DNA from 4 places in the Kitasatospora sp. NPDC091276 genome. Region 3 is predicted to be linked to each of the others. Evidence: predicted binding sites of a transcription regulator. Region 3 holds the regulator's gene; each other region holds the start of a gene.
What was found. The regulator HrcA, encoded in region 3, represses chaperone genes, less so after heat shock. The targets are predictions, from matches to a motif close to TTNGCACTCNGNNNNNCNGAGTGCNAA.
Positions count from the first base shown of each region.

Region 1: AB0O19_RS11720 (FmdB family zinc ribbon protein) is a predicted target of HrcA. The motif match lies at 1,949-1,975, and genes of this name have one in related genera.
Region 2: groES (co-chaperone GroES) is a predicted target of HrcA. The motif match lies at 2,120-2,146, and genes of this name have one in related genera.
Region 4: groL (chaperonin GroEL) is a predicted target of HrcA. The motif match lies at 1,934-1,960, and genes of this name have one in related genera.

Region 1 is NZ_JBFBFU010000007.1:187,772-191,732, reverse strand. It holds gene AB0O19_RS11730 (potassium/proton antiporter) at 1-26, shown strand, start outside; gene AB0O19_RS11725 (MFS transporter) at 522-1,793, shown strand; gene AB0O19_RS11720 (FmdB family zinc ribbon protein) at 1,987-2,319, shown strand; gene AB0O19_RS11715 (hypothetical protein) at 2,627-2,890, shown strand; gene mscL (large conductance mechanosensitive channel protein MscL) at 2,921-3,340, shown strand; gene AB0O19_RS11705 (hypothetical protein) at 3,351-3,626, opposite strand; gene AB0O19_RS11700 (sigma-70 family RNA polymerase sigma factor) at 3,767-3,961, opposite strand, start outside.
Region 2 is NZ_JBFBFU010000003.1:381,547-385,507, reverse strand. It holds gene groL (chaperonin GroEL) at 1-1,557, opposite strand, end outside; gene groES (co-chaperone GroES) at 1,674-1,979, opposite strand; gene AB0O19_RS05815 (class I SAM-dependent methyltransferase) at 2,268-3,464, shown strand; gene AB0O19_RS05810 (polysaccharide deacetylase family protein) at 3,490-3,961, opposite strand, start outside.
Region 3 is NZ_JBFBFU010000012.1:123,030-126,990, reverse strand. It holds gene AB0O19_RS17220 (16S rRNA (uracil(1498)-N(3))-methyltransferase) at 1-67, opposite strand, end outside; gene dnaJ (molecular chaperone DnaJ) at 162-1,301, opposite strand; gene hrcA (heat-inducible transcriptional repressor HrcA) at 1,378-2,412, opposite strand; gene htpX (zinc metalloprotease HtpX) at 2,676-3,596, shown strand; gene AB0O19_RS17200 (hypothetical protein) at 3,647-3,961, shown strand, end outside.
Region 4 is NZ_JBFBFU010000007.1:7,731-11,691, forward strand. It holds gene thrC (threonine synthase) at 1-658, shown strand, start outside; gene AB0O19_RS10885 (MoaD/ThiS family protein) at 699-977, shown strand; gene AB0O19_RS10890 (cold-shock protein) at 1,567-1,770, shown strand; gene groL (chaperonin GroEL) at 2,117-3,739, shown strand; gene AB0O19_RS10900 (hypothetical protein) at 3,835-3,961, shown strand, end outside.

The DNA.
Region 1 (3,961 bases), on a different contig from region 3:
TCGCGGGGTGGCTGAACGGGCGGTGAGGCCCGGCGTCGGGCGCTGAGACCCGCCGTCGGGCGCCGAGCCGGGAGGGTGGGCGGCGGGTGGCGACCGGAAGGCCGGAAGACCGGAGGACCGGAAGGCCTCACCCGCTGTTCACCTTCGATGGGCAGGACAATTTTGGACGGGCCTTGTAGTCTGGGGATCAGCGCGACATCTACGCGCGTATATGTATGATGGTCAGATCACACCCAGCATCTGCCTGAAGCAGAGTTGGCGCGACCGTTCGGCGGCCGCGGTCCGGACCTCGGCCACCACGCCGGGCCGGCCCGGTATCTACCCCGGTCGACGCGCGAGAGGACGACTCTCGGCGCCGTCGGGGCCACCCCATGCCCTGCCGCGCTACCAGGCAGCAGGAAGGACCGACCGTGACGGCCCGCCGAACGGTCGACGACCCCGCGGACACCGCGACCCCGCGTGACACCGCCAACGCCACCCCTGCCGGCGGCACCGCCGATGCCGCCGGCGCCCCCGCCCCCGTGCGGGTCGGATACGGCGCACTGCTGCGCACGCCCGGCGCCTGGACGTTCCTGGCGCCGGCGTTCCTCGCGCGGCTGCCGTACGCGATGCTCAGCATGGGCATCCTGCTGCTCGTCAAGGAGACCCACGGCTCGTACGGCACCGCGAGCACCGTCGCGGCCGTCGCCGCCGTCGCCCAGGCCCTGATCGGCCCGCAGACCGGCCGGCTCGCCGACCGGTACGGCCAGACCGCCGTCCTCGTCCCGACCGTCGTGGTGCACGCGGCCTCGGTCGGCGCGCTGATCGCGCTGTCGCTCGGCCACGCACCGGCCTGGAGCCTGTTCCTGGCCGCCGTCCCGGCCGGCGCGAGCGTTCCGCAGATCGGCGCCATGGTCCGGTCCCGCTGGATCGCCGAGTTCACCGCGGACGGCGCGTCCGCCTCGTCCGCGGCCAAGGTGGGCACCGCGTTCGCCTTCGAGTCCGTGACGGACGAGTTCACCTTCGTGATCGGCCCGATCCTGGCCACCGCCGTCGCCACCACGGTCAGCCCCTCGGCCGGGCTGATCGCCGAGGCCACGCTGACCCTCGTCGGCGGCCTGGCCTTCGCCGCCCAGCGGCGCACCGCGCCCGCCCGGGCGGTGCCCCAGCCCGGCGTGCGGCGCGCCTCCGCGCTCGCCTCCCCCGGCGTCCGGCTGCTGGCCGGGGCCTTCCTCGGGGTGGGCGCCGTGTTCGGCGGCATGCAGGTCTCGGTGAACGCCTTCGCCGACTCGGTCGGGCAGCACGCCGCCGCCGGCACCGTGTACGGGATCTTCGCCGGCGGCTCGATGGTGGCCGGCGTGCTGTACGGCGTGATCGCCTGGCGGCGGGCCGTGCAGCAGCGGATGATCATGAGCTACGCCCTGCTGGTGCTGGGCTGCTCGACGCTGTGGGCGATGCCCAACCTGATCGCGCTCGCCGTCGCCGGACTGGTCTGCGGCCTGGCCATCGCGCCGACCCTGATCAGCGGCTACACCCTGGTCGAGACGCTCGTCGCGGACGGCGCCAAGACCGAGGCGTTCACCTGGCTGACCGGCGCCATCGGCCTCGGCCTGGCGGTCGGCCAGATGATCGCCGGGCAGCTGATCGACGGCCACGGGCCGTCCAGCGGGTTCCTGGTGCCGGTGGCCGGCGCCGGCCTGGGCCTGATCGCGCTGGTGTCGCTGCGGCACCTGCTGACCGCGCCGGGCCAGGTGGTCGCGGCCGCACCGGAGCGCGGCGCCGCGCCGCAGCTGGTGGGCGCGGCCAAGGGCTGAGCGGGCACGCGGTGGCGCACCGCGCGAAGCCGTGGGCGGCGCGCGGTGGGGGCGGCGCGGAGCCGCGGTGGAGGAGCGTGCGCGGCTCGGCCACGGCTCATCTCACATCGGAGTCGCTGGACTGATCCAGCGGAATGCCGCATCATTGACCATCGTTAGCACTCATCAGGCGAGAGTGCCAGGAGGAAGACAAGTGCCCACGTACCAGTACCAGTGCACCGAGTGCGGCAACGGCCTGGAGGCGGTGCAGAAGTTCACCGACGAGGCGCTGACCACGTGCCCCGACTGCCAGGGACGGCTCCGCAAGGTCTTCTCGGCCGTGGGCGTCGTGTTCAAGGGCTCGGGCTTCTACCGCACCGACAGCCGTTCGTCCTCCAGCAGCACGGTGGGCGCAGGCTCCTCCGGTAGCTCCTCGGCGTCGTCGTCCGGCTCGACCCCGGCGTCGTCCTCGACGTCATCGACGTCCTCGTCCTCCGGTTCTTCGAGCTCTTCCAGCTCTTCCAGCCCGGCTCCGGCCGCGAGCTGACCTCGACGCCGGACGCCCAGCGCATCGACAAGGCCCGCCACCCCGCGTTCTTCGCGGGGCGGCGGGCCTTCGTCGTCCCGGTTCACCGTCCCCGTGCGCTGTCCCGGCTCGTCGCCCCGGTTCGTCATCCCGGGCGGGCCGGATGCACTCGTGCGGGTGTACGAATTCATCCACAGGGCCCGAGTTGTCCACAGGCTGCGGATAAGGGCTTTCCGGGGCGGCGCGCGGCGCACATCGTAGGGGCGCCGGAGAACGACCGGCCCGCACAGGAGCGGCCCCCACGACCTCGGTGGTGACCATGACGACCATGAGCCTCTCCGTACCGCTGCCCGCACCCGCCGTACCGCCCCGGCGAGAGGTGCCGCGCTTCCCGCCGATCCGGCGCGGGGCCGGCGGGTGGCACCGCTGGCGGCACGCCGTACGGCGCCGGGCCGGGGTGCCCGCGCTGGTGCTGCTCGCGGTGGCCGCGGCGCTCGCGGTCGGGCCCGCGCGGGCCGGGCTGCCATCGCCGCCGGGCGGCCCGGCGGGCCGGACGGGTTGTCAATCCGGACCAACGGAAGATCACCCGTAACCGGGCAACGACTTCGTCGTTCACGGCGGCATGAAAGGCTTCAAGGAATTCCTGCTGCGTGGAAACGTCGTCGAACTCGCCGTCGCCGTCGTCATCGGCGCGGCCTTCACCAACATCGTCAACGCCTTCGTCAAGGGCGTCATCAATCCGATCGTCGGCGTCTTCGGAACGAAGGACCTGGCGTCCTACAGTTCCTGCCTCAAGGGCCCCTGCGAGCTGAACGCCACCGGCGAGGTCACGTCCGGGATCCTCATCCTGTGGGGATCGGTGCTCAGCGCCCTGCTGCAGTTCCTGATCACGGCGGCCGTCGTCTACTTCGTCCTGATCGTGCCCATGAACAGGCTGGCCGCCAGGCGGAAGAGCACCGCCGAGACGATGGCGGAGGCCGAGGCCAAGGAGGTCCAACTGCTCACCGAGATCCGCGACGCGCTGGTCACCCCGCAGCGCTGAGCACCGCTCCTCAGTCCCCGTGGTGCGGCGGGCGCTGGCTCAGGTACCAGTCCAGCCCCCGCCCACCGCTCTCCCCCGCCCCGGGGCGCTCACCCCAGCCGGTGTCGGTGTCGTCCCGGGACTGCTGGTCCAGCGGGTCCCGGAAGACCAGCCGGGCCTTCGGCGCCGCCGGCCGCGCCTCCCGCCCCTGCTGCTCACCCTGTCCCTGTCCCTGTCCCTGTCCCTGTCCCTGTCCCTGCTCCGGCTCCCGCGCCTGCCCCTGCCCCTGCTCGCTCACCCTGCTCACTTCCGCTTCCCGTCGACTGCCGTCCGGATCGTCCCGTCCCTCCAGCCTAAGAGCCCCGCGACACACCCCGGGCCCTGGTGCGGAGCGCTCCGCACCAGGGCCCGGGGCGGGATGGAGCCGCAGGCAGTTGGCTCGGGTTCTCAGGCGGCCTCGAAGCCCGCGTGGTCGGCGATCTTCTTCAGCTCGGCCAGCGCGTGCTTCTCGATCTGGCGGATCCGCTCGCGGGTGAGGCCGTGCTGCTTGCCCACCTCGGTGAGGGTGCGCTCGCGGCCGTCCTCCATCCCGTAGCGGGAGCGGATGATCGAGGCCGTGCGGTCGTCCAGCCGCCCGATCAG
Region 2 (3,961 bases), on a different contig from region 3:
GGTCTCGGTGGTGAGCAGCAGGGAGGCGATCGAGGCCGCGTTCTCCAGGGCGGAGCGGGTGACCTTGACCGGGTCGATGACGCCGGCCTTCACCAGGTCGCCGTACTCGCCGGTGGCCGCGTTGTAGCCCTGGCCGATCTCCAGCTCGGCGACCTTGGAGGTGATGACGTAGCCCTCCAGGCCGGCGTTCTGGGCGATCCAGCGCAGCGGCTCGTGCAGCGCCTTGCGGACCACCGCGACACCGGTCGCCTCGTCGCCCGACAGGCCCAGGCCGCCGTCCAGCACCTTGGCGGCGTGCACCAGGGAGGCGCCGCCACCGGCGACGATGCCCTCCTCGACCGCGGCACGGGTCGCCGAGATGGCGTCCTCCAGGCGGTGCTTGCGCTCCTTCAGCTCCACCTCGGTGGCGGCGCCGACCTTGATGACGCAGACGCCGCCGGCCAGCTTGGCCAGGCGCTCCTGCAGCTTCTCGCGGTCCCAGTCGGAGTCGGTGGCGGCGATCTCACCCTTGATCTGGGCGACGCGGCCGGCCACGGCCTCGGTGTCACCGGCGCCGTCGACGACGGTGGTCTCGTCCTTGGTGATGGTCACGCGGCGGGCGGTGCCCAGCACGTCCACGCCGACCTGGTCGAGCTTGAGGCCGACCTCCTCGGAGATGACCGTGCCGCCGGTCAGGGTGGCCAGGTCGCCGAGGATCGCCTTGCGGCGGTCGCCGAAGCCCGGGGCCTTGACGGCGACCGCGTTGAAGGTGCCGCGGATCTTGTTCACCACGAGGGTGGACAGCGCCTCGCCGTCGACGTCCTCGGCGATGATCAGCAGCGGCCGGGAGGCACCGCCCTGGAGGATCTTCTCCAGCAGCGGCAGCAGCTCCTGGATGGAGGAGATCTTGCCCTGGTTGATCAGGATGTACGGGTCCTCCAGGACCGCCTCCTGCCGCTCCGCGTCGGTGACGAAGTACGGCGACAGGTAGCCCTTGTCGAACTGCATGCCCTCGGTGAAGTCCAGCTCCACGCCGAAGGTGTTCGACTCCTCGACGGTGATGACACCGTCCTTGCCGACCTTGTCGATCGCCTCGGCGATCAGCTCGCCGACCTGGGTGTCCTGGGCGGAGAGGGACGCGACGGCGGCGACGTCGTCCTTGCCCTCGATCTCGCGGGCCACCGAGAGCAGGTGCTCGGAGACGGCGGCGACGGCCTTGTCGATGCCCTTCTTCAGGGCGGCCGGGCCGGCACCGGCGGCGACGTTGCGCAGACCCTCGTTGACCAGGGCCTGGGCCAGCACGGTGGCGGTGGTGGTGCCGTCACCCGCGACGTCGTTGGTCTTGGTGGCGACCTCCTTGACGAGCTGCGCGCCAAGGTTCTCGTACGGGTCGTCCAGCTCGACCTCACGGGCGATGGTGACACCGTCGTTGGTGATGGTCGGGGCGCCGAACTTCTTGTCGATGACGACGTTGCGGCCCTTGGGGCCGATGGTCACCTTGACGGTGTCGGCCAGCTTGTTGACACCGCGCTCCAGCGAGCGGCGGGCGTCCTCGTTGAACTGCAGGATCTTCGCCATGTTCCCTATTCCCTCGGGGCTTCGGCCGGCCCACCGGCCGCCGGACTACGTGAACCAACAACCACGCCCCGGGCCCCTGTCACTTGGGACACGGATCCGGGGCGGGTCGGAACGACTTACTTCTCGATGATGGCGAGAACGTCGCGAGCGGAGAGAACCAGGTACTCCTCGCCCTGGTACTTCACCTCGGTGCCGCCGTACTTCGAGTACAGGACGATGTCACCGACGGCGACGTCGAGCGGCAGACGCTGGCCGTCCTCGAAGCGGCCCGGGCCGACGGCCAGGACGACGCCCTCCTGGGGCTTCTCCTTGGCGGTGTCCGGGATAACCAGGCCGGAGGCCGTGGTGGTCTCGGCGTCGAGCGGCTGGACCACGATGCGGTCCTCAAGCGGCTTGATGGCAACCTTGCTGCTGGTGGTCACGTCCGAGCTCCCCTTCGGAGATTACGGGGTTTCTAACGGGTAGGAGCGAACCTGTGGGCCTGCCGTCGCGGGGGTCAGGCACACGTCTTCGCGTTAGCACTCCCCCAGTGGGGAGTGCCAAGGACGACCATAGGCCGGTGTTAGCACTCAGTCAACCAGAGTGCCAACGGCGCGCCCGGGCATCCCGAACCGCGGGCGCGGAGCCGTACTCCTGTGCGACCACCCCGCCCCCGGGCGGACTCCCGCCGCGAGCCGCGACCCCGCCCACCGCGCCGGCCGTCGGAGCCGGTGGGGCCGCCAACCCGCCAGAATGGCCCCGTGGACACCGAGAACCTCCAGCCCCTGCTGGCCCCCGAGGGCCAGGCCCTGCTCGCCGAACTGCGCGAGTTCACGCCCGAGGAGGAGCTGGCGCTGGCCACCAGGCTGCGGCGGGAGCACCCGGCCGAGCTGGTGTCGGCGGCCTTCGGGCAGGCCCGGCTGCGGCAGCGGGCGCGGGCGAAGTTCGGGGCGGACGCCGACCTGATGTACTTCACGCCCAACGGCGTCGAGCAGTCCACCCGGCGCAGCGTGGCCGAGTGGCGGGCGCGCCGCTTCGCCGAGCTGGGCGTCCGCCGGCTGGCCGACCTGTGCTGCGGCATCGGCGGGGACGTGCTGGCGCTGGCCAGGGCCGGGATCGAGGTGCTGGCCGTCGACAAGGACCCGGCGGCCTGCGCCGCCACCGCCGCCAACGCGGCCGCGCTGGGCCTGGCCGACCTGGTCCGGGTGCGCTGCGCGGACGTCGCCGAGGTGGACGTCACCGGCTACGACGCGGTGTTCACCGACCCGGCGCGGCGGACGGCGCGCGGCCGGGTGTTCGACCCGGAGGCGTACGCCCCGCCGCTCTCCTGGGCGATCGAGGCCGGCCGCCGGACCCCGATCGGCGCGCTGAAGGTGGCCCCGGGCATCCCGCACGAGGCCGTCCCGGCCGACGCCGAGGCGGAGTGGGTCTCCGACCACGGCGACGTGAAGGAGGCGGTGCTCTGGTTCGGCACCGGGGCCGCCCGCCCGCACCGCGCCACCCTGCTGCCGCAGGCCGCCAGCCTCACCGGCGGCGACCTGCCCGACCCGCCGGCCGGCCCGGTCGGGCGCTACCTGTACGAGCCGGACGGCGCGGTGATCCGGGCCCACCTGGTGGCCGAGGTCGCCGAGCAGGTGGGCGGCCGGCTGATCGACCCGAAGATCGCCTACCTGACCTCGGACCGGCTGGTGGCCACCCCGTACGCGCACGCCTTCGAGCTCACCGACGTGCTGCCGTTCCACATCAAGCGGCTGAAGGCGCTGCTGCGCGAGCGCGGGGTCGGCACGGTGGTGATCAAGAAGCGCGGGATGGCGATCACCCCGGAGGAGCTGCGCCGCCAGCTCAAGCCCTCCGGGCCGAACGCCGTCACGGTGATCCTCAGCCGCACCGACAACGGGCCGCTGATGATGCTCGGCCGGCCCGCCTGAGGCGGCCGCGCGGCGGGCGCCCGGACTACGCGGCGGGCGCCTGGATGTAGTCCTCCAGCCGGGCCACCGAGAAGCCCTGCTCCTGGATCCGGGCCAGCAGGTCGCCGAACATCTGGGTCATCGTGGCGCCCTTGAGCTCCTTCGGGCCGCGGAAGTGCGCCAGGATGATGTCGCCGGACTTCAGCTTCTTGTCCGCCGCCTGGTACTGCATGTCGTGGATCTGCATCGACTCGCGCCAGAGCACCATCGCGCGCGGGCCGCACTGCTGGACCGAGTTGTTCAGGGTGGGGGTGTTGGCGCCGTCCCCGAACGGCGGGCGGAACAGCAGCGGGGCGGTGCCGTACTGCTGGGTGAGCGCGGACTGCGCGTCGCAGATCTCGGACTTCTGCTTCTCCGCCGGGATCTTGCTCATCACCGGGTGGTCCACGGTGTGGTTCTGGATGTGGTTGCCGAGCGCCTGGAGCGGCTTGAAGTAGCCGTAGTCGTTCTTGACGATG
Region 3 (3,961 bases):
GCACCACGGAGCCGGGCGCGGCGGCGGCGATCCGCTCGGTCTCGACGACGAAGACGGGGGCGGTCATGCGGGGAACCTCCGGGGGTGGGGCGGATCGGGAACGCGAAAGGGGCGCCGGGCAGAACCCGGCACCCCCGCGCGGACGGCCAGGGCCCTAGGGCCTAGCGGCCGTTGAACGCGTCCTTGAGGCGCGAGAACAGGCCCTGCTGGCCCGGCGCGAACTGGCCGGACGGCCGCTCCTCGCCGCGCAGCACCGCGAGCCGGCGCAGCAGCTCCTCCTGCTCGGGGTCGAGCTTGGTGGGCGTCTGCACCTCGACGTGCACTATCAGGTCGCCCCGGCCGCCGCCGCGCAGGTGCGTGATGCCGCGGCCGTGCAGCGGGATCGACTGGCCGGACTGGGTGCCGGGCCGGATGTCGACCTCCTCCAGCCCGTCCAGGGTCTGCAGCGGCACCTGGGTGCCGAGGGACGCGGCCGTCATCGGGATGGTGACGGTGCAGTGCAGGTCGTCCCCGCGCCGCTGGAAGACGGTGTGGGTGGTCTCGGCGATCTCGACGTACAGGTCGCCGGCCGGGCCGCCGCCGGGGCCGACCTCGCCCTCGCCGGCCAGCTGGATCCGGGTGCCGTTGTCGACACCGGCCGGGATCTTGACGGTCAGGGTGCGCCGGGCGCGGACCCTGCCGTCGCCGGCGCACTCCGGGCACGGGGTCGGCACGACGGTGCCGAAGCCCTGGCACTGCGGGCAGGGACGGGAGGTCATGACCTGGCCCAGGAACGACCGGGTGACCTGGGAGACCTCGCCCCTGCCGCGACACATGTCGCAGGTCTGCGCGGAGGTGCCGGGGGCCGCGCCCTCGCCGCTGCACGTGGTGCAGGTGACGGCGGTGTCGACCTGGAGTTCCTTGGTGGTGCCGAAGGCGGCCTCCTCCAGGGTGATCTCCAGCCGGATCATGGCGTCCTGGCCGCGGCGGGTGCGCGAGCGCGGGCCGCGCTGGCCGGCCGCGGCGCCGAAGAAGGCGTCCATGATGTCGGAGAAGCCGAAGCCGGCCGCCCCCGCGCCGAAGCCGCCCGCGCCCCCGCCGCCCGGCGAGAGCGGGTCACCTCCGAGGTCGTAGACCTGGCGCTTCTGCGGGTCGGAGAGCACCTCGTAAGCGGCGTTGATCTCCTTGAACCGCTCCTGCGTCTTCGGGTCCGGGTTGACGTCCGGGTGCAGTTCGCGTGCCAGGCGCCGGAAGGCCTTCTTGATCTCGTCCTGCCCCGCATCCCGTCGGACGCCGAGTACCGCGTAGTAGTCCGTGGCCACCAAATGCTCCGCTTGTTCCGCCTGTAGTAGTGCTGCGACTGGACACCGCCGTCAGAGGTTCCGACGGCGGCCTGTGCTACGACTCGGCCAGGATCTGGCCCACGTACCGCGCCACCGCACGCACCGCCCCCATTGTGCCCGGATAGTCCATCCGGGTCGGACCGATCACACCCAGTTTGGCCACGCTCTCGTCGCCCGAACCGTAGCCGACCGACACCACCGAGGTGGAATTCAGCCCCTCGTAGGCGATCTCCCGCCCGATCCGGACCGTCATCGCGGCGTCCGCCGTCTCACCCAGGAGGCGGAGCAGGACGACCTGCTCCTCCAGGGCTTCCAGCACCGGCTGGATGGTCAGGGGGAAGTCGTGCCCGAAGCGGGTCAGGTTGGCCGTGCCGGCCAGCATGATCCGCTCCTCGTTCTGCTCGGCGAGCGCTTCGAACAGCGTCGCCAGGACCGTGCTGACGGTCGGGCGGTCCGGCGGCTCGAAACCCGCCGGGAGCTCCTCCAGGAACCCCGGCACGTCCGGCAGCCGCTGGCCGACGGCCCGCGCGTTGATCCGGGCCCGCAGGTCCGCCAGGACCGTCTCGCCGACCGGGCCCGGGCAGTCGACCATCCGCTGCTCGACCCGGCCGGTGTTGGTGATCAGGACCAGCATCACCTTGGTCGGGGCCAGCGCCACCAGCTCGATGTGCCGGACGGTGGACCGCGACAGCGAGGGGTACTGCACCACCGCGACCTGCCGGGTGAGCTGGGCGAGCAGCCGCACCGTCCGCATGACCACGTCGTCCAGGTCGACGGCGCCGTCCAGGAAGTGCCGGATCGCCCGGCGCTCGGGGGCGCTCATCGGCTTGACCTCGGCGAGCTTGTCGACGAACAGGCGGTACCCCTTGTCGGTGGGGATGCGCCCGGCGCTGGTGTGCGGCTGGTGGATGTAGCCCTCCTCCTCCAGCGCCGCCATGTCGTTGCGGACGGTCGCCGGGGAGACTCCGAGGTTGTGCCGCTCCACCAGGGCCTTGGAGCCGACCGGCTCCTCGGTGCCCACGTAGTCCTGGACGATCGCGCGGAGCACGGCGAGCTTGCGGTCGTCCAGCTGGCGAACCTCACCGGCCATGGGGCACACACCTCCGTCTTCGCACGTTGTCCGTTCGTGTCACGCATGCTGCTGCCCGCTCCGGGAGGATCCCGGCTCCGGCACCCGCTTTGGCACTCTGAACCTGCGAGTGCCAAAACCGTACCTGCCAGTGTAAGGCCCGGGCCCAACGGCAGGAACGGCCCGGCCGGAGTGATCCTGCCCGCAGTTCCCGGCGCGGGGGTGGTGCCGCGGGGCCGTCCGGGTGGCAGCATCGAAGACGACGGCGAATGGAGGAGCAAGCAATGTCGAGCTCGGGCCAGCACACCCGTTTCGCGCCCGACCGCGGTCTGACCGGCCGCATGGTCGTGACGATGTTCGTGATCGGGCTGCTGTACGTCGGTTTCACCGGTCTGCTGATCGTGCTGCTGCGCGGCGCCTGGCCACTGATCGTCCTGATCTCCGGCGGGCTGTTCGTGGCCCAGTTCTGGTTCAGCGACAAGATCACCGAACGGGCGATGGGCGCCCACCAGGTGACCCCTGAGCAGTACCCGCAACTGCACGGCACCATCGACCGGCTCTGCGCGCTGGCCGACATGCCCAAACCCCGGGTGGCGGTCGCCGACAACGACATGCCGAACGCCTTCGCCACCGGCCGCAACCCGCAGAACGCCGTGGTGTGCGTCACCACCGGCCTGCTGCGCCGGCTGGAGCCCGAGGAACTGGAGGGCGTCCTCGCCCACGAGCTGTCCCACGTCGCCCACCGGGACGTCGCGGTGATGACCATCGCCGGCTTCCTCGGCGTCCTCGCCGGGGCCATGACCCGGATCGCCATGTACGGCGGGTTCATGGGCGGCAACCGCAACAACAACGACCAGAACGCGGCCATCGTCGCCCTGATCATCCCGCTGGTGTCGATGGTCGTCTACGCCATCAGCTTCCTGCTCACCCGGCTCCTGTCCCGCTACCGGGAACTCGCCGCCGACCGCGCCGCCGCCCAGCTCACCGGCCGGCCCAGCGCCCTCGCCTCCGCGCTCACCAAGGTCACCGGCCAGATCGCCGCCATCCCCAGCAAGGACCTGCGCCAGGCGCAGCCCTACAACGCCTTCTACTTCGCCCCCGCGCTGAGCGCCCGGGAGACCGCCTCGCAGCTGTTCTCCACCCACCCGACGCTGGAGAAGCGCCTGGAGCAGCTGGCGAAGATCTCCGAACAGCTCGGCCGCTGAGGCCCCGCCCCCCTGCCGCCCTCCCGACTCCCTCCTCCGAAAGGACCGCCGTGGGAATCCTGGACACCCTGTTCGGGCGCACCAAGCCCGTCAAGCCCGACCTCGACCAGCTGTTCGGCGTCCCGTCCGCCGCCCTCACCCTGGAGGCCGCGGCCGGGTTCACCCCCACCGGGCTCGGCTCGGTCTGCTTCGCCGCCGTCGAGGGCGCGGCCTTCGGCCAGGTCGAACAGCAGGTGCGGGCACTGCTCGACGCCGACACCGAGCGCGGCGGCGTCCCGGTGGAGGCCTCCAAGGACGGCTACGGCTACTCCTGGCTGCTCGCCCGGCACACCCCCGAGGAACTGCCGGACCTGGTCAACGACCTG
Region 4 (3,961 bases), on a different contig from region 3:
CGACCCGGCCGGCGAGGGCTGGGGCTTCGTCAACGTCAACCTGCGCCCGTACTACGGCGAGGGCTCCAAGACGCTGGCGTACGAGATCTGCGAGCAGCTCGGCTGGCGGCTGCCGGAGCAGATCGTCATCCCGATCGCCTCCGGCTCCCAGCTGACCAAGATCGACAAGGGGCTGCAGGAGCTGATCAGGCTCGGCCTGGTCGAGGACCGGCCGTACAAGGTCTTCGGCGCCCAGGCGGCGGGCTGCTCCCCGGTGTCGGCGGCGTTCAAGGCCGGCCAGGACGTGATCCGCCCGGTCAAGCCGGACACCATCGCCAAGTCGCTGGCGATCGGCAACCCGGCGGACGGCCCGTACGTGCTGGACATCGCCCGGCGCACCGGCGGCGCGGTCGAGGACGTCACCGACGCCGAGGTGGTGGACGCGATCCGGTTGCTGGCCCGGACCGAGGGCGTCTTCGCCGAGACCGCGGGCGGGGTGACCGTCGGCGTGCTGAAGAAGCTGGTGGAGACCGGCCAGCTGGACCCGGCCAAGGAGACCGTCGCGATCAACACCGGCGACGGCCTGAAGACCCTGGACGCCGTCGCCGGGGCCGGGATGACCGCCGTCATCCGCCCGACCCTGGCGTCCTTCCACGACGCCGGCCTCGCGTCCGCCTGAACACCCCCCACCCCGCTGGGCCCTGTCCGCTAGGAGAACCATGAGCGCCAACGTCCGTATCCCCACCATCCTGCGCACCTACACCGGCGGCGCCGCCGAGGTGGCCGCCGAGGGCGCCACCCTGGGCGAGGTCATCGCCGACCTGGAGAAGAACCACGCGGGGATCGCCGCCCGCATCCTGGACGACGCCGGCAAGCTGCGCCGCTTCGTCAACGTCTACGTGAACGACGACGACGTGCGCTTCGCCGAGGGCCTGGCGACCGGGATCGCGGACGGCGCCAGCGTCTCGATCATCCCGGCGGTGGCCGGCGGCTGCTGAGCCGCGCCCCGATCCGGGCACCCCGCCCGAGCCGCTCGTCCGACCGGCCGTCCGCGCGTACGGAATTCCGTTCTCCGTACGCACGGGCGGCCGGCCGCATTTCGGCGGGAATATGGCGGGGTCAAGTCGGAGTAGAGTGTGGCTCGGTTGGGAACAGGGCTTCCCCTCATCCTCACCCGCGAATCACCCGCGAATCGCCGGACGGTCGTCCGGCCGCTGAGACCGGTCGGGTGCCTGGGCCGTGAAACATGTCAGGCAGATGTCAGAATTCCTGCGGGGATTTGTAGTAATCCGTCCGCTATGTCCGGCGTGAAATGCCGAATTCCTCCCGCTTTGGCCCGTCCTGCCCCTTGGCGCGGTGCCGGAATTCCCCGCAGCTGACCCTGTTGCAGAGGGCGTCGATCCGGATACATTCAGCCGCGGTCGACGTAATCACCCGCTCACAGGGCGCCGTCAGGCACCCCCGGCGGAGGGTTGCGGCGTGCACGGCTGCGCCCAGGGGGGGTTCCCCGGGCCGGCCTTCAAACCAGACCCGGGCCCGCGACCTGCGGGCGCGTGAAGGGCCAGCACAGCACTAGGGGAGTTCGGAATGGCTCAGGGCACCGTCAAGTGGTTCAACGCGGAGAAGGGCTACGGCTTCATCGCGGTCGACGGTGGTGCGGACGTCTTCGTCCACTACAGCGCGATCCAGATGGACGGCTACCGCACCCTCGAGGAGGGCCAGCGGGTCGAGTTCGAGATCTCCCAGGGACAGAAGGGCCCGCAGGCGGACATGGTCCGCGCCGCGGTGTGACCCCCTTCCGACCCCAGGAGCTCGGCGCGGCCCACGGCTGGTGACCACTCGCTTCTCGACGGGCCCGTGCGACACGCGTCGTACGGGCCCGTCGGCGTTCCCCGGCGGGGAGTTGCGCGGGTCGGCGGGAGCGCCCCGGGCGGCTCGCGGGATCGCGATTGGGCTTGCACTCGACCACCCCGAGTGCTAATTATTGGCGTTAGCACTCACAGCGTGAGAGTGACAGCGGACCGGGTCGGTGAGGCCCCCGGGAGCGGTAGGGGAAAGGACCCCCGCACACCAGGGCCGTCCGTCGCGGGCACCCCTTGGTCCGAGCAGTCGACCGTGTCCCGGAGGACCACTTCTGATGGCCAAGATCATCGCCTTTGATGAGGAAGCTCGCCGCGGCCTTGAGCGTGGCATGAACCAGCTCGCCGACGCAGTGAAGGTCACGCTCGGCCCCAAGGGTCGCAACGTCGTGCTGGAGAAGAAGTGGGGCGCCCCCACGATCACCAACGACGGTGTCTCCATCGCCAAGGAGATCGAGCTCGAGGACCCCTACGAGAAGATCGGCGCGGAGCTCGTCAAGGAGGTCGCCAAGAAGACCGACGACGTCGCGGGTGACGGCACCACCACCGCCACCGTGCTCGCCCAGGCCCTGGTTCGCGAGGGTCTGCGCAACGTCGCCGCCGGCGCCAACCCGATGGCCCTGAAGCGCGGCATCGAGAAGGCCGTCGCCGCCGTCTCCGACCAGCTGCTGGCCCAGGCCAAGGACGTGGAGACCAAGGAGCAGATCGCCTCCACCGCCTCCATCTCGGCCGCCGACACCCAGATCGGCGAGCTCATCGCCGAGGCCATGGACAAGGTCGGCAAGGAAGGCGTCATCACCGTCGAGGAGAGCAACACCTTCGGTCTGGAGCTCGAGCTCACCGAGGGCATGCGCTTCGACAAGGGCTACATCTCCGCCTACTTCGCGACCGACCTGGAGCGCATGGAGGCGACCTTCGAGGACCCCTACATCCTCATCGCCAACTCCAAGATCGGCTCGGTCAAGGACCTGCTGCCGCTGCTGGAGAAGGTCATGCAGAGCGGCAAGCCGCTCGTCATCATCGCCGAGGACGTCGAGGGCGAGGCCCTGTCGACCCTGGTCGTGAACAAGATCCGCGGCACCTTCAAGTCCGTCGCCGTCAAGGCCCCGGGCTTCGGCGACCGCCGCAAGGCCATGCTCGGCGACATCGCCATCCTCACCGGTGGCACCGTGATCTCCGAGGAGGTCGGCCTCAAGCTGGAGAACGCCGGCATCGACCTGCTGGGCACCGCCCGCAAGGTGGTCATCACCAAGGACGAGACCACCATCGTCGACGGTGGCGGTGACAGCGAGCAGGTCGCCGGCCGCGTGAACCAGATCCGCGCCGAGATCGAGAACAGCGACTCGGACTACGACCGCGAGAAGCTCCAGGAGCGCCTCGCCAAGCTGGCCGGCGGCGTGGCCGTCATCAAGGCCGGCGCGGCCACCGAGGTGGAGCTCAAGGAGCGCAAGCACCGCATCGAGGACGCCGTCCGCAACGCGAAGGCCGCCGTCGAGGAGGGCATCGTCGCCGGTGGCGGCGTCGCGCTGCTCCAGGCCTCGGTCGCCTTCGACAAGCTGGAGCTGGAGGGCGACGAGGCCACCGGTGCCAACATCGTCAAGGTCGCGCTGGAGGCCCCGATCAAGCAGATCGCGACCAACGCCGGCCTGGAGGGTGGCGTCGTGGTGGAGAAGGTGCGCAACCTCCCCGCCGGTCACGGCCTGAACGCGGCCACCAACACCTACGTCGACCTGATCGCCGAGGGCATCATCGACCCGGCCAAGGTGACCCGCTCCGCGCTGCAGAACGCCGCCTCCATCGCGGCGCTGTTCCTCACCACCGAGGCCGTCATCGCCGACAAGCCGGAGAAGGCCGCTGCGGCCGCCGGCGGCGGCATGCCGGGCGGTGACATGGACTTCTGATCCTGATCGCACCGATCGGATCGGCTGGTTCCCGATCGTGTGGGCGGTCCCCTTCGGGGGGCCGCCCACACGGCGTTCTACCGGAGAATGGACAGATGGCTTCCGACGACATCGAGACCGCGCTGCACAACGCGCGGGCGCTGATCCTGGCCGACCTCACCGCGCGGGACGTGGCGGACGCCGCCGTCGTCTCCCTGGTGGAGCAGGCCGTGACGCACCGCC